2 linked regions of the Luteitalea sp. TBR-22 genome follow. The protein of the gene in region 1 interacts with the protein of each later gene in a pairwise test. Links are inferred from orthologs where the notes say so. Each region holds a gene or a part of one and is shown in the gene's direction. Other genes may lie near its edges.

Region 1 (3,357 bases):
GGGTACACGACGCCGCTGCTGCCGGAGGACCGCCCGCGCTACCTGATGGGCACCGGCATGCCCGACGACCTGGTGGAGTGCGTCGCGCGCGGCATCGACATGTTCGACTGCGTGCTGCCCACCCGCAACGCCCGCAACGGGCAGGTCTTCACGCCCGACGGACCGCTGAACCTGCGCAACGCGCGCTTCGCGCGCGACGAACGCCCCATCGACGCGCAGTGTCCCTGCGACACCTGCCGCCGTCATTCGCGCGCCTACCTGCGTCACCTGTTCCACAACAAGGAGATGAACGCCGGCACCCTGGCGAGCATCCATAATCTCGTCTTTTACCTTGACACCCTCCGGAGGATCCGACAGGCTATCGGTTTCGGGTTGTTCGAGCAGTTTCGACAGGAGTTCCACCGCCGTTTCTCCCGGACCGCCCCGAGTTCCTGATGCCCTCCCCGAGCCTGTTCGCCCGTTCGCTGGTCGCCCTGTCGGCGCCGGCCGATCCCAACGCCAGCCCGTGGCTGTCGTTGCTGCCCTTCGTCATCATCCTGGGCATCTTCTACGTGATGGTCCTGCTGCCGATGAAGAAGCGGCAGCAGAAGGTCGCCGACTTCCAGTCGGGGCTGAAGGTGGGCGACAAGGTCATCACCACCGGCGGCATCTACGGCACCATCACCCGCCTCGGCGAGCAGCACGTGCAACTGCAGATCGCGCCCCAGGTCCGCATCGACGTCGCCCGTGCGGCCGTCGGCGGCCTGCAGGGCCAGGACCCCGTCGTCCCCGACCAGGGCGTCGCGTAATCCCTCATGACAAGCAACCTTCGCTGGAAAGTGATCGCCATCCTCGTGGTGGTCGCACTGGCCGTCGCGGCCTTCTATCCGCCCAAGGACAAGGTGAAGCTCGGCCTCGACCTCAAGGGCGGCGTCCACCTCGTGCTCCGCGTCCAGACCGACGATGCGCTGAAGCTCGAGACGGAGACCAGCGCCGAGCGGCTGCGCGACGAGCTGTCGCGGCAGGGCGTCTCGATCGGCGCCGTCACGCCACAGGACGTGCGGTCGTTCCGCGTCGACGGCGTGCCTGGTGACCGCGACGCCGACTTCCGCCGCATCGCCGACGAGTGGGTGGGCCAGGTGTTCGACCGCGCCTCGGGCGTCGGCGGCTCCTACACCTTCACGCTGAAGTCGGCCCAGATCACCCGCTTGCGACAGGAAGCGGTGGCCCAGGCGCTGCAGACCATCGAGCGGCGCGTCAACGAACTCGGCGTTGCCGAGCCGATCGTCGCGCCGCACGGCGATGGCGACCAGATCCTCGTCCAGATGCCCGGCGTGACCGACGTCGCCCGTGCCAAGGAGATCATCCGGTCGACCGCGCTGCTCGAGCTGAAGATCGTCGAGGACGGTCCGGCCCCGACGCGCGAGGCGCTGCTCGCGGCCCGCGGCGGCCAGGTGCCGCCCGACCTCGAGATCGTGCCCGGCGCCGCCGAGGCCGGCAACGCCCAGGGGACCGGGCCGGTCTACTACCTCGTCAAGCGGGTAGCGGGCATCACCGGCCGCGACCTGCGCAATGCCCGTCCCTCGCTCGACGAGAACAACCAGCCCGCCGTCGGCTTCTCGCTCAACCAGCAGGGCGCCGACAAGTTCAGCCAGCTCACCGCCCAGAACATCGGCCGCCAGCTGGCGATCATCCTCGACGGGCGGGTGCAGAGCGCGCCGACCATCGAGGGGCGCATCTACGACCAGGGACGCATCTCGGGCAGCTTCACGCAGCAGGAAGTGCAGGATCTGTCGCTGACGCTCCGCTCCGGTGCGCTGCCGGCCAGCCTCACCTACCTCGAGGAGCGCACGGTGGGCCCGTCGCTCGGCGCCGACTCCATCCGCGCCGGCGTCATGGCCTCGCTCATCGGGCTGGGGTTCGTGACGCTGTTCATGCTGGCGTACTACAAGCTCACGGGCTTCAACGCCCTGCTCTCGATCAGCCTCAACCTGCTCATCCTGCTCGGCTTCATGGCCTACATCGGCGCCGTCATGACGCTGCCGGGCATCGCCGGCTTCATCCTGACGATCGGCATGGGCGTGGACTCCAACGTGCTCATCTTCGAGCGCATCAAGGAGGAGATGGGGTCGGGCAAGTCGGCGCGCGCCGCGGTGGCCGCCGGCTTCGACCGCGTGTTCCTCACCATTCTCGACACGCACGTCGCGTCGCTCATCTCGGCGGCGTTCCTGTTCCAGTTCGGCACCGGCCCGATTCGCGGCTTTGCCACCACCCTGTTCTTCGGCTTGCTGTCCAACGTGTTCACGGCCGTGTTCGTGTCGCGCACGCTGTTCGAACTCATCCTGTCGCGTCGCCCGCAGGCCGCGAAGTTGAGCATCTGAGGGCGCCATGGACCTGTTCTCGAACGCCAATTACAACTTCACCAAGTGGCGCTGGCACGCGATCGCCTTCTCGGCGCTGATCGTGGTGCTCGGTCTGGTGCAGATCGCCCGCAACGGCCTGCCGCTCGGCATCGACTTCTCCGGCGGCACGATCGTCGTGCTCAAGTTCCAGCAGCCGACCTCCGAGGAGGTGGTGCGCAAGGCGCTCGACCGCATCCCCGGCGAGAAGGTGGTGCAGCAGTATGGCGCGGCCAGCGCCAACGAGGTGCTGATCCGTCTGCCGCAGGCGCAGGCCACCGAGCAGGGCACCAGCCTCGAGCAGGGCGCCCGCCAGGTGGTCGACGCGGTGCGCGCGGCCAACATCGGCGCCTTCGAGCCGATCAGCACCGAGATCGTCGGGCCGGTCATCGGCAAGGACCTGCAGCGCAAGGGCGTCTACGCGACCCTGGCGAGCATCCTCGGCATCACGCTCTACATCGCCTTCCGCTTCCGCCTGTCCTTCGCGGTCGGCGCCATCGCCGCCACCCTGCACGACGTGATCGTCACGCTCGCGGTGCTGACGTTCTTCGGCTACGAGCTGTCGTTGAACATCATCGCGGCGATCCTCACGATCACCGGCTACTCGGTCAACGACACCATCGTCATCTTCGACCGCGTCCGCGAGAACTTCCGCACCATGCGCGGCGCCTCGCTGGAGTCGCAGGTCAACACGGCGGTCAACCAGACGCTGAGCCGCACGATCATCACGGCCGGCACGACGTTCCTCTCCGTGCTCGCGTTGTACATCTTCGGCGGCGAGGTGCTCGAGGGCTTCGCGTTCACCATGCTGGTGGGCATCATCAGCGGCACCTACTCGACGGTGTTCATCGCATCGGCGATCGCGATCATGCTCAGCAAGAACGAGACGACGCCCGTCGCCCCGGCGGCGCCGGCACGCGCGGCCGGCGACCGTCCGCGCCGCCGCGAACGTCGTAACGCCTGACGTCGGCCGCACGGC
Region 2 (3,139 bases), 3.5 Mb from region 1 along the record:
GCGTCTACCGGCGAGACAACCTCGACCTCACGCACACGCCGATGTTCCAGCAGGTCGAGGCGCTCGTCGTCGGTGAGCAGGTGACGATGGCCGACCTGAAGGGCACGCTGCTCGGCTTCGCGCGCGAGTTCTTCGACCCGAAGACGCCGATCATGTTCAAGCCGTCGTTCTTCCCGTACACCGAGCCGAGCGCCGAGGTGTTCGTCGGTTGCCAGTCGTGCTTCGGCAGCGGCTGCTCGATGTGCAAGCGCACCGGCTGGATCGAGATCGGCGGCAGCGGCATGGTGCACCCCTCGGTGTTCGAGGCCGTCGGCATCGATCCCGAGCGGTACACCGGCTTCGCCTTCGGCATGGGCATCGAGCGCCTCGCGCTGCTCGCCCATCGCGTCGACGACATCAGGGCGTTCTACGAGAACGACCTCCGCTTCCTGGAGCAGTTCGCGTCGTGAGAATCCTCGTCTCGTGGTTGAAGGAATACGTCGACGTCCCCGTCGCGATCGACCAGCTCGCCAGGGACCTCACCATGCGCGGCTTCGAGGTCGCGTCGGTGGATCCTGTCGAGGGGCGCCCCGAGGACGCGGTGATCGACTTCGAGATCACCGCCAACCGCCCCGACTGCCTGAGCGTGATCGGGATGGCGCGCGAAGTGGCGGTGAAGTACGGGGGCTCGCTGCGCTCGCCGGCAGCGGCCTTGGGGCTTCGGCCTTCCACCTTCGCCAAGGCTACGGCGGACGAGTCGGCCTTCGACGGTGAGAACCCGGTGCCCGGTGCCCGGAACCCGGTGCCCGGCGAACTTCGCGTCACCGTCGCGCGCCCGGACCTCTGCCCCGTCTACTCCGCGGCCGTGATGGACGTCACCGTCGGTCCGTCGCCGGCGTGGCTGGTCGAGCGCCTCACCCTCAGCGGCGTACGCTCGATCAACAACATCGTCGACGTCACCAACTACGTGTTGCTGGAGTTGAACCAGCCGCTGCACGCCTTCGACCTGGCCACCATCGCGGGCGGCCATCTCGACGTGCGCACGGCCACGGCCGGCGAGCGCCTCACGACCCTCGACGGCGTCGAGCGCACGCTGGCCGACGACATGCTGGTGATCGCCGACGATGCCGGCGCGCAGGCGGTCGCTGGCGTGATGGGCGGGGGCGCGACGGAGATCAGTGCCGCGACGAAGACGATCGCGCTCGAGAGCGCGTACTTCGAGCCGACGCAGGTGCGACGCACGCGCCGACGCCTGAACCTGTCCACCGAGGCGTCGTACCGCTTCGAGCGTGGCGTGGATCGGTCGATGCCCGTGCGCGCGCTTCGTCGCGCGGTGCAGTTGATCACCGAGATCGGCGCGGGCACCCAGCGTGGCGGCGAGATCGTCGTCGGCGAGCCGGCGCCGGCGCCGCGGACCGTGGGCCTGCGCTGGCCACGCATCGCGCGCGTGCTGGGCATGGAGGTGCCGGCGTCCGAGGTCGAGGACATCCTGACGTCGCTCGGCTTCCACCTCGCGGCGCTCGAGGGCGACGAGGCGCCAACGCGGCAGCGGCAGGCGACCTGGGACGTCACGGTCCCCGGCTGGCGTGGCGACGTGACGCGCGAGGAGGACCTCATCGAGGAGGTCGCGCGCTGCGCCGGCTACGAGCGCCTGCCGGTGACCTTCCCTGCGCTCTCGGCGCCGCCGGCGCGCCCGGCGCCGCGCCTGGTGCGCGATGCGCGCGTCCGCGATCTGCTGGTGGGCGCCGGGTTCGCCGAGGCGGTCACGTTCACCTTCATCGAGAAGGGCGCCGCCGCGCCGTTCGATTCGGCTCCGGTCGCGATCGCCAACCCGCTGTCCGAGCTGTTCGCGGTGCTGCGGCCGTCGCTGCTGCCCGGCGTGATCGACAGCCTCTCGCACAACCGTCGACGCGAGCAGCGCGACATCCGCCTGTTCGAGCTCGGCACGCGGTTCACCACGGCGCACGGCGAGTCGCGCAGCGTGGCGATCGCGTGGACCGGCGCGGCGTCCGCCGAGCACTGGAGCGGCAGCGGTCGCCTCGTGGATCTCTACGACGTGCTCGGCGTGCTGCAGCGGCTCGCCGACCTGTTGCGCGTGACCATCGACGTCGCGCCGGCCGAACATCCGGCGCTGGTGCCTGGACGGGCGGCCACGCTGGTCGTCGTCGCGGCCGACGGGACGCGCGCCGACGTCGGTTGGGCCGGGCAGCTCGCGCCCGTGCTCGCCGAAGCCCGGGGACTCCCCGCCGGCGACGCCGTGATGGTGGCCGAACTCGACCTCGACCTCGCGGCACCGCAGTGGAATCCCGATCACCAGGCGGTGATGCAGCCCCTGCCGCGGCACCCGTCGGTGGTGCGCGACCTGTCGATCGTGGTCGCGGCTGACTTGCCGGCTGCCAGGGTTCGTGGCACGATTCAGGCGTCTGCCCCCGCCACGCTGGTGGGGGTGCGCGAATTCGATCGTTACCAGGGCAAGTCGCTGCCGGAGGGCAAGGTGAGCCTGTCACTGAGGCTGACCTTCCGTGCGGCCGAGCGCACGCTGACGGACGCCGAGGTGCAGCATGCCACCGACGCCATCCTCGCGGCGCTGGTCGCCGAACACGGCGCCACCCTGCGCTAATCGGCCTGCCGCAAGGCAGGCCAGGGAGCCTGCACCATGAGCACCACCACCACGACCGCCGATCTCGGGGTCGTCGAGCGCCTCGACGAGAAGATCCGCCAGTTGATCGCCCTCGTCGAGAAGAGCCGGGCCGAGTCGGCCAAGCTGCGCACCGAGAACGAGCGGCTCGGCAAGGAAGTGGATGCGCTGCAGGCGCAGCTCACCGACGCCGCCGGGGTGGCCGCCGAGCTCCAGTCCATGCGCGAGGAGCGGGATCAGGTGCGGACGCGCGTGGCCGACATGCTGGCCCAGCTCGACGCCCTCCAGATGTGATGTGCCGGTGAACGCGCGCCACCCCGTGGACGACGAGACGCCGCTCGGCGAGCAGGCCACACCGAACCACGTGGTGGTGGTCGACATCCAGGGCCTGCGGTACCCGATCCGCAGCGCGCTCGATCCCGCGTACGTCCACAAGCTCGCCCGCTACGTCGAGCGCACGATGGACGCAGCCTCCTCGGCGGTGCCCATCGGCGAGTCGACCAAGCTGGCCGTCCTTGCGGC

Evidence for each region.
Region 2: the proteins of secD (region 1) and pheT interact in binary tests that used the Escherichia coli proteins (3 or more experiments, as listed by UniProt). The link is inferred for Luteitalea sp. TBR-22 from one-to-one orthologs.

Annotation. Positions count from the first base shown.
Region 1 is NZ_AP024452.1:5,818,409-5,821,765, reverse strand. The notes cover bases 209-3,077. They hold secD (protein translocase subunit SecD), read left to right. Parts: upstream 209-794; coding sequence 795-2,360; downstream 2,361-3,077. Other genes in these bases: secF (protein translocase subunit SecF), read left to right, coding at 2,368-3,077; yajC (preprotein translocase subunit YajC), read left to right, coding at 435-788; tgt (tRNA guanosine(34) transglycosylase Tgt), read left to right, coding at 209-435. Also shown: more of tgt, read left to right, coding at 1-208; more of secF, read left to right, coding at 3,078-3,342. UniProt on the Escherichia coli protein: Part of the Sec protein translocase complex. Interacts with the SecYEG preprotein conducting channel. SecDF uses the proton motive force (PMF) to complete protein translocation after the ATP-dependent function of SecA.
Region 2 is NZ_AP024452.1:2,341,296-2,344,434, reverse strand. What follows is about bases 23-3,022. They hold pheT (phenylalanine--tRNA ligase subunit beta), read left to right. Parts: upstream 23-445; coding sequence 446-2,599; downstream 2,600-3,022. Other genes in these bases: TBR22_RS09580 (cell division protein ZapA), read left to right, coding at 2,919-3,022; zapB (cell division protein ZapB), read left to right, coding at 2,636-2,911; pheS (phenylalanine--tRNA ligase subunit alpha), read left to right, coding at 23-449. Also shown: more of pheS, read left to right, coding at 1-22; more of TBR22_RS09580, read left to right, coding at 3,023-3,139.